DNA from 2 places in the Brevibacillus sp. DP1.3A genome. Region 2 is predicted to be linked to the other one. Evidence: riboswitches for the same ligand, from Rfam matches in the RefSeq annotation. Region 2 holds a riboswitch; the other holds the start of a gene.
What was found. A riboswitch is a leader RNA that binds a small molecule or an ion and turns the genes downstream of it on or off. The one in region 2 is predicted to bind FMN.

Region 1: linked by a shared signal. The riboswitch ahead of HP399_RS25765 (ECF transporter S component) and the one ahead of ribD (bifunctional diaminohydroxyphosphoribosylaminopyrimidine deaminase/5-amino-6-(5-phosphoribosylamino)uracil reductase RibD) in region 2 are both predicted to bind FMN.

What each region holds. Positions count from the first base shown of each region.
Region 1 is NZ_CP085876.1:5,598,036-5,605,700, forward strand. Features, by position in the region: gene proS (proline--tRNA ligase) at 1-1,217, opposite strand, end outside; gene HP399_RS25765 (ECF transporter S component) at 1,531-2,142, opposite strand; FMN riboswitch at 2,376-2,530, opposite strand; gene HP399_RS25770 (ABC transporter permease) at 2,888-3,685, opposite strand; gene HP399_RS25775 (ABC transporter permease) at 3,689-4,483, opposite strand; gene HP399_RS25780 (ABC transporter ATP-binding protein) at 4,476-5,486, opposite strand; gene HP399_RS25785 (protein phosphatase 2C domain-containing protein) at 5,576-6,418, opposite strand; gene HP399_RS25790 (glutamate-1-semialdehyde 2,1-aminomutase) at 6,584-7,665, shown strand, end outside.
Region 2 is NZ_CP085876.1:1,413,135-1,420,799, reverse strand. Features, by position in the region: gene HP399_RS06575 (bifunctional 3,4-dihydroxy-2-butanone-4-phosphate synthase/GTP cyclohydrolase II) at 1-461, opposite strand, end outside; gene HP399_RS06570 (riboflavin synthase) at 478-1,134, opposite strand; gene ribD (bifunctional diaminohydroxyphosphoribosylaminopyrimidine deaminase/5-amino-6-(5-phosphoribosylamino)uracil reductase RibD) at 1,154-2,260, opposite strand; FMN riboswitch at 2,393-2,537, opposite strand; FMN riboswitch at 2,650-2,798, opposite strand; gene HP399_RS06560 (HAD family hydrolase) at 2,865-3,533, opposite strand; gene HP399_RS06555 (c-type cytochrome) at 3,679-4,611, opposite strand; gene HP399_RS06550 (sigma-54-dependent transcriptional regulator) at 4,770-6,149, opposite strand; gene HP399_RS06545 (ATP-binding protein) at 6,157-7,665, opposite strand, start outside.

The sequences.
Region 1 (7,665 bases), 2.4 Mb from region 2:
TCATCACGAAAGGCTAGTGCTTTTTGGAACATATTTTGCTGAATCTCTTCCAACAGTTGAACAACTGTCTGCGCGATACCTTCAAGTGAAACCGTCACCTTCTCCCCTGTATCACGACGAGCCAGAATTACTTGACCATTTTCCACGTCACGCGGGCCGAGCTCCAGACGTAGAGGAACCCCGCGCATTTCCCACTCATTGAACTTCCAGCCTGGTGTTTCTTCACGAAGATCAGCACGGACACGCACGCCTGCGGCCTTGATCTCGTCAAAAAGTGGATCAAACGCCTCCATGACTTTCTCGCGCAGCTTCATCGGACCGACTGGGATCATAATAACCTGTGTCGGAGCCATGCGAGGCGGCAACACTAGACCGCGGTCATCGCCATGCACCATGATCATCGAACCAATCAGTCGTGTAGAGGTTCCCCATGATGTGGTGTGAACGTACTTGAACTGATTGTCACGATCCAAAAACTTGATTTCAAAGCCGCGCGCGAATTTATCGCCCAAATAGTGCGAGGTGCCCGCTTGCACTGCTTTGCCATCCTTCATCATCGCTTCAATGGAATACGTGTCAACAGCACCGGCAAAGCGTTCACTCGGTGTTTTTTGTCCCTTCCAAACCGGAATGGCCAGCTCCTGCTCGACGACCTCTCGGTAAATCTCCAGCATTTGCATCGTTTCCTGACGAGCTTCCTCCTCTGTCGCATGTGCCGTGTGGCCTTCCTGCCAGAGAAATTCTGATGTCCGCAAGAACGGCATCGTCCGCTTTTCCCAACGAAAAACGTTTGCCCATTGGTTGATTAATACAGGCAGGTCGCGGTAGCTCTGAATCCATTGGCTGTACATATGTCCAATGATCGTCTCGGAGGTTGGACGTAGCGCGAGCTTTTCCTCTAACGGCTCGCCCCCAGCCTCTGTTACCCAAGGCAGCTCTGGATTGAAGCCCTCGATATGCTCTTTTTCTTTTTGAAAGAAGGACTCGGGGATCAACATCGGGAAATAGGCATTGCGATGCCCTGTCTCCTTGAAGCGTTTATTCATCGCCTCTTGAATTCGCTCCCATAGCTCAAAACCATCCGGCTTGAACACGATGCAGCCGCGTACCGGTGTGTAGTCCATCAAATCCGCCTTTTTGATGGCATCGATGTACCAACGCGAAAAATCCTCCGATTGCGGTGTAATTTCTTTTACAAACGCTTTGTCCTCTTTCATCCGTCTACGCTCCTTTTTGTTCTTACGTAAAATGCAAAAAATCCCCCATCCCAAAAAGGGACGGAGGATCAACTTCCGCGGTACCACCCTGATTGACTACAGCATACGCCATAGTCCTCTCGATAACCCGATAACGGTGGGCATCCGGCTAAGCTCTTCACCAGCGGCTTCAGGATGGGGTGCAGTTATCCTTTACGTATCAGCCTTCCAGACTAGGGCCGACTCTCTGTCACGTAGGAATAGCTGCGGGTCCTTTCATAGCCTTTTGTGACTATCTATTAACTAAACATATTAGCGAGTCACATCGTAGTTGTCAATTGTTGGTATGCGCAGCGATTCTTGAGCCGAGCTTCACATAGATCGGATACGCAACCACTGAAATCATAACACCTTTGAAGAGATTGAATGGGACGATTCCGTACAGAACCAATGACCAGATACTTGTCGCATTGAACATGGTCAAGAGCTGTTCAATCGGCATTTGATAAAGCACAGCGTACGCAGGCAACAGCACATAAGCATTTGCCACAGCCATGACAATCGTCATCAAAATCGTTCCCAGAGCGAGACCAGTCAGGAAGCCTTTTTTGCCTTGGCCCAGACGCTGCATGTAGACAGCCGCAAAAATAAAGCTTGATCCTGCTACGACGTTTGCGAGTTCACCGATCAAAAGACCGTCTGTATTTTTGAAGAGCATATGCAGTGTATTTTTCAGTACCTCGATAATAACGCCGGCTACAGGTCCGTACATGAGTCCCCCGATCAATGCCGGGAGTGTACTGAAGTCGAGCTTCAAAAAGCTTGGCATCAGCGGAACAGGAACCTCGAGATACTGCAGAATAAATGCAACGGCCGCCAGCATGGGAATCGTCACCAGCTTTTGGGTTGCACGTATGCGCGAAGAATGCAGCGCTGTTTCTTTCATGTTTACCATCTCCTCATTTTTCTACTCCTTCTTGAGGAATGGCAACAGTCGTTGTAAGCTCACACGTCTTGTTACACAAACAGAATAAACCCTGTGGCTATAAGTTCCACAGGGCATTTGCAAGCGTATGACAAACCATGCACAAATAAAAGGTACAAGAAACTAAAGGGCTGGCCTCTACGTTCTCATCCCGTTTGCACAGGCAAACAAGCACGTGTGATAAACGTACTGTCGTCATCCTTCTCCCATCCAGACTGTACTGTCGGCTCTGGAATCACACCAGATCCTGCACTCCGTCGCTACTTTCAGCTCGGGAGGCTCGCGGGCTTAACATGCATAAAGCATGATCACCGCCGGTCGGGAATTTCACCCTGCCCCGAAGGAATGTGTAGTTGTATACAGCATATTATACTGCTGTTTTTTGATTTGACAATAGAGGAAACTGCCAGCTCGACACTTTTGTTTATTTTTCCTATTTGTTTAGTAGGGATAAAGGTGATCGGCTTGGTTGTTACCTTGACCAAAAAGAAATAGACCGCCCTTGAGTTGACAGCTCTGCGGTCTATTTCACAACATAGTATTGAGCCGCACCCCTTTGCGGGAAGCGCCTATTGTATCGACCGTTTCGGTTGCAGCCGGGACGGTCTTTTTTTACTTTATGCTTTTAGATCTCGTTACATCCAATATTACCACAACGACTTCGGATTATAAATCATCAAGAAGCGCTATTTGTATCAATACGCCCCTATGAACCCGCTCCCCGATATTTCGTGACTCCCCAGTTCCAGACTAACAGCCCAATCCCGAAGAAAATAACAGCCACTACCGGCGTCATTGCCGCATATGTGTACCAGACTTCCTTGCGCAAAAAGTAAGCCGCCGGATAAACACCCACGAAGGCAAACGGCAGCACGTAGGTGAGCACAAAGCGAATCGCCTTGTTGTACACGTCTACCGGATAGCGCCCATATTGCTGGATGTTGTAAATCATCGGGGCAATCCCTGTCCGCGAGTCGGAAAAGAAGCTAACCGCAGCAATCGCAGTATACACGCCACCGTAAATCAGTGCCCCGCTGATCGAGAGCCCGATAAAGATGAACACGTCGTACCAGTAAAACGACAAATCGAGTTGAATGGCAGCATACCCCATGATGATGATCCCGGTTATGACTCCAAAAATACGGTCTGGTGCAATCGACTCGAGACACACCTGTGCCAGATTGTGAATCGGTCTCGTCAGGATGCGATCCATCTCGCCCCGGATGATATACCTTTCGTTGAAGTCCCAAAAACCGAAGAACATCGAGAACAACGCGTATGGAACCAAAAAGAAACCATAGATAAAGATAATCTCGTCACGCGTCCAATCCCCCATAAGCGGAACATGCGTGAACACGACAATAATAAAGACGAGATTGATCAACTCAGAAACCAGATTGGACACAAAATCCCCGATAAAATCCGTTCGATAGGCAAGTCTCGTCTTGAAGTACTGGCTCAGGTAGTCGGCAAAAATACTGAAAATATGTCTCATGTTCTGCATGCTCTACCCTCCTTGCACAACCAGCTTGTTGCGGGCAAGACGCCACATCACCAAGATGGGAACCAGTATGACAAACATCCAAATGACCTGAAAACCGATCAATTCCCAGGAACGCTCCGTTGTAATCGCACCTGTGAAGATCAGGCTCGGATAGTAGTTGACCGCCTGAAATGGGAGATAACCCATTACCGTTTGCGCCCAGCCCGGGAAAAAGCTGATCGGCAGCACGAGACCAGACAACAGATCCACCACGACCCGCTTGGCTCGCATCATGCCATCGTTTCGGAACAGGAAGAAAGTCAGCAAGCCTGTTACCAGATTGATTTGTGTATTGATCAAAAACGCACACATCAAGCTGATCAAATAAAGCCCCCATCCAGTCGCTGTCGCCGGGAAGCTGAATGGAATGATCAGGCTGATAAGGAAGATCCCTGGACCCGCGAAAAAGAGAAAGCGAAAGATCCCTTCCCCAAACGCCTGCGCCGTTTTCACGGACAAGTAATTATAAGGGCGTATCATTTCGATCGCGACCTTGCCTTCTCGGACGTCCTGGGCTATTTCTGTATCGATGTTGTTAAAATAAAACGCCCGCGACATCCAAGCAATCGCAACGTAGGAAGTCATCTGTTCCACCGTAAGCCCGCCCAGCTGCTGCTGGCCTCCGTAGATTGCTCCCCATAAAAAGTAGTACGCACCGATGTTAATCGCGTAGATAATGATCCCGCTGTAATAGTTCACACGATAGGCAAGCATCGTCAAAAACCTCATGCGGATGAGTTCCATATAAAGCTTACGCATGGCTAGCTACCTCTTGGTCTGAGGAATAAATGTTGCGAACGATATCCTCTGTGCTCGTCTCCTCAATTTTCACATCGCTGACTTCAAACGATGACATGACTGTCGACAAAACAAAGGGCAGCATTTCCTGACTTCGCGCTACTTTTACACTAAGGGTAAAATCATTGATTTGCTTGATCTCACAAGGCATCTCTCCCAATGCCTGACGAAGTGCGGCTGTTGAAGTACGCTTTTTCATTTGGAAGGACACCTCTGTGCCATTGCCCCATTTTTCCTTGAGGTCATTCAGCAAGCCATCGAAGATCAGCTTCCCTTTGTCCATGACAAGCACGCGTTTACAGAGTGCTTCGATGTCTGATACATCGTGAGTCGTCAACAAGATCGTCATATTTTCCGTCTCATTCAGATTGCGGAGAAACTCACGGATTTTTTGCTTAACGAGCACATCGAGTCCAACTGTCGGTTCATCGAGAAACAGCAGACGTGGCTTATGAATCAATGAAGCAGCCACTTCACAGCGCATCCGTTGTCCGAGACTCAACTTGCGTACTGGCTGACTGACGAATGGAGAAATATCCAGCTCCTCAATCAAACGCTCCAACCACTTTTCTCCTTCTGCATCGTCAACCTTATAAACACTTTTCAACAGACGGAAGGACTCTAGCGGAGATAGGTCCCACCAAAGCTGAGAGCGCTGCCCGAAAACAACTCCGATGGATCGAACATACTCTTCACGCTGCTTGAAAGGCACATAGCCGTTAATGACGATTTCGCCGTCGCTCGGGGTCAAGATACCTGTCAGCATCTTGATCGTGGTCGATTTTCCGGCACCATTTTCCCCAATCAGCGCGAACATTTCCCCTTCCTCTACTGTAAAGGAAAGGTCATCCACCGCATTTACCGTCTTGTACTCCCGACTAAACAAATCACGAAAAGCACCACCAAGGCCCGGTCTGGACTGATGGATGCGGAAATCCTTTTGTAAATGATTTACTTGAATCATGGAAAACCGTCCTTTTTTCTTCGCTTAAATACCATTTGTAGTGTATATGAGCCAATCGATTTGTGCAAAAGGCAAACTGCACCAAACTGTTAATGAAGATTAAGGATCATTCCCGTTTTGTCGTCTGACTTTTTGAAGCGGATATAGCGTATGCATTCGGGATCTTTGTTTTCCAGAGAGATGAGATCGTCTGTATAACGTTGCAGCCCTTTATGTACGATTGGCAGCACCGTCTCTTCCCACTTCGGCTGTGCTTCACCTAAAGCTCTCGGCATGAAAAGACCATCCGTTGCCAGCACCAATGCCTTCACGCCAACTCGATTGATGCGTCCATACTCGATAAAATCCCGACAGGCAACATCGCCATTCAATACGCCATAGCCTCCTGGTCCATTCGCCTGATAGCGGTTATGGATCAGGATGTCCATACATCGTTCGTACAGCTCTGTTCGGGTACACAATCCTTCTTTGATTCCTTCTTCCCACTTCGCCAAGGCTGCCTGTTCCAAATGGCTGACTTGCGTATGTGTCAGGGGTCGCACAGTCTCATCATCATAAACGACAAATATCATGCAATCTCCCAACTGCGCGTACTCGATATGGGCATCTCCTACACGGACGACTGCACAGGCCGCTCCCCACAATGCTTCCTTTTTCTCAAGATCGATGCCGCTTTGCTGCATATGCTCCTGAAGTGCTTCGTTTATCGTCTCCAAATAATCGCGCAAAGCTACATCCTCCGGCATTGCTTCCAGCTGCTTTTTTACGAGCTCTGCAGCGATAGCTCCACCTGTCTGTCCTGCTGCGTTCTCATACGGGATCAGCGACGTAATGCCGTCGATGACCGCATACACATGCTTGACCTGCTGAATCACATAGGCGTCCTCATTGCTTTTGCCGCTTCCTTTCATGGAGATGCACTCAAGTTTCATGATGACCCCGCCTTTACCCATGGAGTGATTTGCTTGAAAATTGTATCATTTTTCCTTTTCTTCATCTATAGCTCTCCGTTCATATCCAGTTGTTGAACAGCTGTGGTAAGATAATGAAGGACTTTTTCCAAAAGAGGTAGTTCCAACAGAAAAGAGGGAATATGCATGAAACGTGAACGATCCGCGCAACTGCACGAGGAAGCACTCGACGTCATTCTAGGCGGGGTGAACAGCCCTTCCCGCTCTTTCAAGGCTGTAGGCGGGGGAGCACCCGTAACGATGGAACGTGCCCAGGGCGCGTATTTCTGGGACGTGGACGGCAATCGATATATTGACTATTTAGCAGCATATGGCCCCATCATTACTGGCCATGCACATCCACATGTGACCAAAGCGATTTGCGAAGCAGCTGCCAACGGAACCCTGTACGGTACTCCTACTCCATGGGAAATTACCTTCGCAAACATGATCCGCGAAGCAATCCCTTCGATGGAGCGCATTCGATTCAATAACTCCGGTACAGAAGCAGTCATGACCTGCATTCGTGTAGCACGTGCCTATACCGGTCGTGTCAAAATCATCAAATTCGCAGGCTGCTACCACGGCCACTCTGATTTAGTGCTCGTTGCTGCCGGCTCCGGACCATCTACCTTGGGGATTCCGGACAGTGCAGGTATTCCACAAAGCATTGCCAGCGAAGTCATTACCGTACCTTTTAATAATATCGAAGCATACGCAGAAGCTATAAGCAAATGGGGAAGCGAAACGGCTTGCGTCCTCGTTGAGCCGATTGTCGGCAACTTCGGTATCGTGGCACCTGAGCCTGGCTTCCTGGAAGAGGTTAACCGCATCACTCACGAAGCAGGCGCGCTTGTTGTCTACGATGAAGTGATTACGGCCTTCCGCTTCAGCTATGGTGGAGCACAAAACCTCCTCGGAGTCGAGCCTGATCTGACTGCATTGGGCAAAATTATCGGTGGCGGTCTGCCAATAGGCGCTTATGGCGGACGTCGGGAAATCATGGAGCAAGTCGCCCCACTCGGACCTGCGTATCAAGCAGGAACAATGGCTGGTAATCCTGCTTCCATCCGTGCGGGAATTGCTTGCCTGGAAGTATTGAAGCAGCCGGGTGTGTACGATGAATTCGAACGATTGGGTGCCATGCTTGCGAACGGAATCATCGAAGCGGCAAACAAACACGGCGTAACCATCCAGCTCAATCGTGTAAAAGGGGCATTGGCAGTTTA
Region 2 (7,665 bases):
CCCCCCGCCAAGCGAGCCAAATCAACTGCCGCCTCCGTATGTCCCGCTCTGCGCAATACACCGCCAGACTTCGCGATTAACGGAAAAATATGTCCCGGTCTACGGAAATCTTCTGCGGTCTTTTGATCATCCAGCATCGCCAAGACAGTCTGAGAGCGCTCATGAGCGGATATCCCTGTGTGTGTACTCCCTTCATCGATGGACACGGTAAAAGCCGTTCCTTGCTTGTCTGTATTGGACTTCACCATCGGATGGAGCTCCAAACGAGTTGCGTGCTCTTCTGTCACCGGTACGCAAACGAGTCCCCTTCCATGTGTAACCATGAAGTTGATCATTTCAGGCGTAGCCGCTTCGGCCATGCAGACAAAATCTCCTTCGTTTTCCCGATCCTCATCATCTACCACGATGACCGCCTTGCCCTGACGCAAATCTTCTAATGCTTCTTCTATGCGATGAAACATACTTTCTCCCTCCTTCTCACGCGAAGCCATTTTCCTGCAAAAAGGCTAGACTGAGCCCGCCAGATTTCTCTGTACCGCCATGGTTTTGATAACCTAACAAACGCTCTACATATTTGCCGATGACATCTGTTTCAAGATTCACCAAGTCCCCAGGTCGTCTGTCTGAAAGACTCGTATTCGCCAGCGTATGCGGAATGATTGAAACGGTAAAACCGTTATCGTTTACGTCCACCACGGTGAGACTGATGCCGTCTATGCAAATCGATCCACGGGCAATAACATACTTCAACAGCTGCGGTTTGGCCTCAATCCGAAACACGACAGCATTCGCATTCACCTCTCGTGAAGCAACCATTCCAGTCCCATCTACATGCCCGGAGACGATATGCCCGCCAAAACGGTCCCCCAGCCGCATCGCTCTCTCCAAATTCACTCGCTGTCCGCTGCGTAATTGCCGCAAGCTCGTCTTGTTCATCGTCTCTGGCATCACATCGACGCTAAACTGACGATTCGTATAAGAAGTAACCGTAAGGCAAATGCCATTGACCGAGATACTGTCCCCGAGCTTCACCCCTTCGAGTACCTGCTGTGCGCGGATGACCAGTCGACTCGCCTGCTCGTTCCCTTGAATCGATTCCAACACGCCCACTTCTTCGACCAGTCCCGTGAACATGCTCTCTCCTCCTCACTTGCTACGTCTGATCCTCCCATTGTGGGTACCCGATGATTTGTACATCACCTTTCCCGATCGGTGCGATCGTCACATTTGTCAGCTGTACCGCTTCTCCCATCGTCGCAAAGCCTTGACCACCGAACGGCGAGGGCGCGCCGCTTCCCCCGATCAGCTTTAGCGCGATATGGCTCACGACCTTTTGAATTGCTCTCGCCTGCAAAAAGGAGCCATTGACTTCCTGCCCGCCTTCCACAAGCAACGAGGTAATCCCCAGCTCTCCCAGCGTATCCAGCACCTTTTCCACGCGAATTGGCGCTTCCGTCGTGATGACCTTTACTCCTCTTACCGCAAGCAGCTTCTGCTTTTCCCTTGGTGCTGCATCTGTCGTAAAGATCCATGTCTTCGTATCTGCATTCTGGACGACACGGGCATCCAGCGGCGTCCGTAAATGACTGTCCAAAATCACGCGAACTGGCTGACTTCCAAAACACTGCTCTTCCTGGCGCGCCGTCAACAGTGGGTCATCAGCGAGAATCGTCCCAACCCCAACCAGGATCGCATCGTGCTGCCTGCGCAGTTCATGCACCTCTGCACGAGCCTCTGCTCCAGTAATCCACCGACTGTGTCCCGAGAACGAAGCGATTTTCCCGTCCAATGTGCTGGCCGTCTTTACCGTTACAAATGGACGTCTGGTCTGGATGTAATGGAAAAAGACTTCATTGAGCGCCTTCGCTTCCTCTTCTCTCACGCCCACCGCCACTTCCATCCCTGCTGCCCGCAGCATCTCCATTCCTCTTCCCGCCACTAGTGGATTCGGGTCGAGCGTCGCTACAACGACACGACTTACATCAGCTGCGATCAGCGCCTCTGCACACGGCGGTGTTTTCCCGTAGTGACTGCAAGGCTCCAGCGTCACGTACACGGTCGCGCCTTGCGCTTTTTCCCCAGCCATCCGCAGTGCGTGCACCTCAGCATGGGGCTCTCCTGCCCGCAGATGCGCTCCCATTCCCACGATGATTCCATCCTTCACAATCACAGCTCCGACCATGGGATTCGGGCTGGTTTGGCCTCTTGCCGATCGTGCCAGTTCCAGCGCCAGATCCATGTACTTGCTGTCCTGTTCCATACCGCACTCCTTTCTGTTCCATCATTCCAGCCAAGCACAACGCAAAAAGCCCTTGAAACCTCAGAACGTTTCAGGGCATAGGGAAAGAAGCCTTACCTCATCCGTTTTTCGAAAAAACAAATGAAGAAAGCACAAAATCTTCTTCCATCCGGACTGTACCGTCGGCTCTGGGTTTTCACCAGATCAGTCGCTGTAAGCGTGGTCAGCGAGTCGCGGGCTCAGACGTACGTACGTCATTACCGCCGGTCAGGAATTTCACCTTGCCCTGAAGATTGTCGCTATGAAGTTTTAACGAAAAACAAAAACGCCCATGAATATTATGCTCAGGGCGTTCAGAAAGAAGCCTTGTTTCTACCGTTTTTTGAAAAAACAGCGAAACAGGCCGTTCCAAATACCTTCTCCCATCCGGACTGTACCGTCGGCCTTGGATTTGCACCAAGTCAGTCGCTATCAACTGCTTACGATAGCGAGTCGCGGGCTCAGACGTGCGTTCGTCATTACCGCCGGTCGGGAATTGCACCCTACCCTGAAGGCTGGTATTCAGTTAGGCAAAGTATAGCACATTTTTCACTATTGTCTGTAATCATTTATTGGAGAAGTGCACTTACTCTTGCTCGCACTCTTCGAGGACCGTCAGGAGTTCTTTCAAATCATTTATGTACGCCTTTGGCACAACACCATTTTGCTCCATGTCCTGCTCATTCCCTTGATAGGCAATAAAAGCGACTTGTCCGTCGCAGGCCGCCTTACCATCGATCCACGAATCCCCGATCATCGCCCAAGCCGAAACAGGCCAATCTGGCTTGCGGCTGCGAATATAGTGAATGCCCGATGGAGATGGCTTCAAGGTCGTCATCTGCTCGCGGGCGACGATTTCGTCAAAGTAGGAGGCGATTCCCGTCTCGTTCAAAGCCTCCTCTGCAGCGGCATACGCGTTGTTGGTTAGGATATACAGCTGATAGCGGTTCTTTAACTCCTCTAGCACTTCTACCGCGTGCTGCTCCAATACAGCTCCATGCATCCCTTCCTTCTCGATCGCGGTTACCGCATCCCACATCGCTTGCTCCAGCTCTATCGTCATCTGCTCCGCTTTTCTCCCGATCTCAATGAGCTGCGATGCGGTATGCTTTTCCCACTCAAGTGTTGGAGAAACGATCCCATTGTCTGCCCATAGCTGAAAAATAGCCCGCTTCATCTCGGTAAAATTGATCCTGGATTGCAGCAAGGTGTTGTCCATATCGAAAATAATGCCTTTTTGAAAGGTTCTGCTCATTTTGTGCCTCCTTTTTTAACTACACGCCATGCTGGTTCAAGAGTTCACCCATGTGGGGGATACTTCCATTTTATCAAAAAGAGGACCATCCCTCAGTCATTTAATAACTTTTGGGACAGCCCTTTTTGGGTTAGGTATTGTGTTCCTATTGCTTCTTCTTGGCGCTGTCTACTTCATACGGTACATCCTTTGGAACTCCACCAGCTGGCCAGTCTTTTGCCTTTTTGGCAAAGTCTGGACGAGGCTTGGACAAAATATAGGCTGCTAGGTCCGCTGCTTCTTGATCTGTTAACGAGCCTTGCTTGATACCGCCCATTTCCCCTAGAGGCATATTGCGTTGAATGTAGCCAGCAGCTTTGGAAATTCGGGCCATACCTGCACCAATATTGAAGGAGTTATCCCCCCATAGCGCTGGTCCAGTGTTTGGTCCTGTTCCTGAACCATCAGCTGCATGGCATTGCAAACACGATTTTTGAAAGAGGGCTTCTCCATTTGCCACATTCGGTTGAGGTACGCTCTTCATATCGTTTTTCTCTATCCACGGGCGCTCTTTAATTCCTACTGGTACATCTGTTGAGATATATGTCAGATAGGCAACCATCGCTCTCATTTCATCGCTGTTGTAAGGCAATGGCTTTCCGTTCATGCTTCGTTGAAAACAACCATTGATGCGATCCTCAATGGTAATCACTTTGCCTGACCTTGGAATGTACTGGGGATAGACTGCGGTGACACCCGTTAAAGGGGAGGTCGCATCCATTCCGGCATTACCGTGACAGCTGGAGCAGGAGAGCTTATTCCCTGTGTATTCAGGGATCACTGTGCTCGTTTCATTCATTAACTTATGTCCATACTTAATCGATTCTCCCAATGGCCCTTCTGGCACCTTGTCCATACTAGGCGGGGTGTAGGAATCTAGATTGATCGCTCCAGCTGCCCCACTCGCTGTTTTATCTTTGGCCTCACTCGCTGTTGAGGTGGGTTGAGCTGTCGGCTGTGTAGCACAGCCTGCAAAGACCAGCATCGCCACTACCACCATAGACAGCTTCTTCCAGCCTGTCTTCTCTTTTTTTATCATAGGTCTCACTCCTCCATGTTGATCGTGCATTCACTACAGGAGAGTAGCAAGAGGCGTGCCATACGATAAAAGCAGGAAAACGAACGGCTTGACGCTTCCAAACAGTAAGAAAAAGAAAAGACCATGCCAAAATGTCATGGTCAGTACGCGACAAAATGTCACGGTCGCAGCTCGTACTCTTCGATTTTTCGATATAGGTTGCGTACGCTGATCCCTAGCTTCTCAGCTGTCTTGGTCTTGTTCCACTGCAAAACGTCCAGCACATGCTTGATATGTTCTCGCTCTACATTTTTCAGTAAAAATGCCTCTTCCTCCCCAATTTCTGCTGAAGAAAAGAGCTTCCTATCTGACGGGTTGTGAGGTACTGACTGTTCGTGTGGAAAGAGATCCTTGTCGTCAATTTCCTCTCCTTTTGCCAAAACGACAGCACGTTCGATCATATGAGCCAACTCTCGAACATTCCCCGGGAATGAGTAGGCCAAAAGAGCTGCCTGCGCTTTCACAGAAAGCGGTTTGACTGGATACTTACGCTTAAGTCGATTCAAAAAGAAAGCCGACAGTGGCAAAATGTCCTCTCTTCTCTGGGTGAGAGGTGGAATCGTTATATCCATGACATGCAGCCGGAAATAAAGATCGGATCGGAACGTTCCTTCTTCCACTTTCTTTTCCAGGTCGGCATTGGTAGCAGCAATGATACGAACATCCACCTTGTGCAGAATCGGGCTCCCTATTCGGCGAAATTCGCCGGTTTCCAAAAAACGGAGCAGCTTGACCTGCAAAGGAAAAGGCAAGTCCCCTACTTCATCCAAAAAGAGCGTCCCCAGGTGGGCAATCTCTACCAGTCCCTTTTTCTGTGCAGTTGCGCCTGTAAAGGCTCCCTTTTCGTGCCCGAACAGTTCACTTTCCAGCATCGTTTCAGGTATCGCCCCTAAATTGATCGGTACGAATGCCTCTGATGCTCTCTCACTACATTCATAAATGAGTCTCGCGATGACATCCTTCCCTGTTCCACTTTCCCCTTTTAAGAGAACGAGAAAGTCCGTACTGGCTACTCGCTCGACAGTAGCTAGGACCTCTTTTAGCTTCGGGCTTTCCGCAACGATTTGAAACGTCGTTTTCCCGTTTGTCGATAGAGCTTCCTTCAACTGTTGGTTTTCCTCGGTCAACAGCTGTTTTTCGACGGCCTTGGAAATCAAAACCTCCAATTCATTGAGGTTGTAAGGTTTTGTCAAATAATCATAAGCGCCGCGTTTCATCGCTTCGATTGCAGTTTCGATAGTTCCGTGTCCGGTCACAACAATGATTTGAATGGCAGGAGAGGTTTCCTTGCACCATTGCAGAAAAGAGAGACCGTCCATCCCGGGCATTTTCAAATCAAGCAGAATGACATGAATCGTTTCGCTGGTTACTAGTTGCTGTGCACTGATTCCGTCAGATGCTTCCAGCGTGGTATATCCTTTTCTCTTTAATCGACTGGTTAATAGATGGCGGAAATCTGCTTCGTCATCAACGATGAGTATACGTGTGTCAGCGTGCATCTTTTGTTCATTTCCCCTTTGCCGACGGCAGGATGACCGTAACAGTCGTGCCTTTGTTTGGCGTACTTTCGATCTCGATTTCTCCGCCTAAATTCGTCACAATCCCGTAGCAGACCGAAAGCCCGAGGCCAGTCCCTTTTCCAGGTGGCTTGGTTGTATAAAAGGGCTCCAAAACATGGGGCAAATCTGCTGCGGGTATACCGCATCCATCATCTCTGATCCACAGACGGAGTCGATCATTGGATGGAGAATCAGTTGCGATCTCAATATTTCCTCGCTCCGCGGTCGCGTACAGCGCATTGGTTAACAGATTGAGCACGATCTGCTGAAGTTGTCCAGGCGTAGCGAGAAGAAACGGAGCAGAGGCCAATAGAGACTGGCTTACCGTTACCTGTTTGACACGTATTTCATGGGACAGAAGAATGAGAATGTCTGATAACACTTGATGAATATCTACTTTTTCTACGGTAATTGGTGATTTCCCCGAAAAGTGCAGCAATCGGGTCGTGATTTCCTTGCAACGGTTAATTTGTTTGTCCATCGTGTCCAAGTATTGGGTAAGCTCTCCTGTATCCTGTAACTCTCGAATATCCTCGTCCACGAGACGGTCTCGCAAGTCTTGTCCATACAACGACAGAATACCTAGTGGATTATTGATTTCATGAGCGATGCCCGACGCCAAGAGTCCAATAGCAGCAAGCTTGTCTGCTTGTGCGATAGCCGCTTCTAGCTCTCGTTTCTCCGTGATGTCCTCGATGACCTCCAGAAAAGCAGACGATTCTTTCTCCGGATGCAGAGGGAAAACCTGATGTCGATAAGAACGGACACGTCCATCCTGATCAACTCTGGAGGAAATAAGGTCTGTCTGCTTTTGGTTTACCATTTGTCGCGTTCGGAGCATGCAACTACTGCATGAACTGAATTGCTGACCAATCGTCTGAAGGCAGTCTTTCCCCAGAAGATGAGCCGCATCCTGAAACCACGCCGACGCTGTTTGATTAATCCAGCGAATGCGAAAAGATTCATCTACGAGAATCAACCCCATCCCCATACCACTGACGACGAGATCAAGCCGTTTCTTTTCTTCGAGAAGCTGATTGGTCTTCATCTCCAGATTCTGTGCCATTTCATTGCAGGACGCTGCTAGCCTGCCAATTTCATCTGAGGTCGTCACTGGTATTCGTACGGATAAGTCGCCACCTGCGATTTTTTGCACAGCTGATTCGATCTTTTCCATTAATCGGCTAAACGAGACAGAGAATACAATGCTAATCCCCAGAACGATAAGTGCGATGAATAAGGTCGTAAAGAGCAGAGATTGTTCCAATTTTGAAAAGGCAGCAAACGCCGTTTGACTCGACTGCTCCAGCATAATGACCCAATGTGTGACAGAAGAGCGCATGGCATAGTTGACCATGACATCTCCATTGGAAGCTTGATACGTACGGATAACAGGCTTGTCAGTTCGATCTGGTAGTGTCCAGGAGGGAGGAACCGCTTGTTCATAATAGGTCAA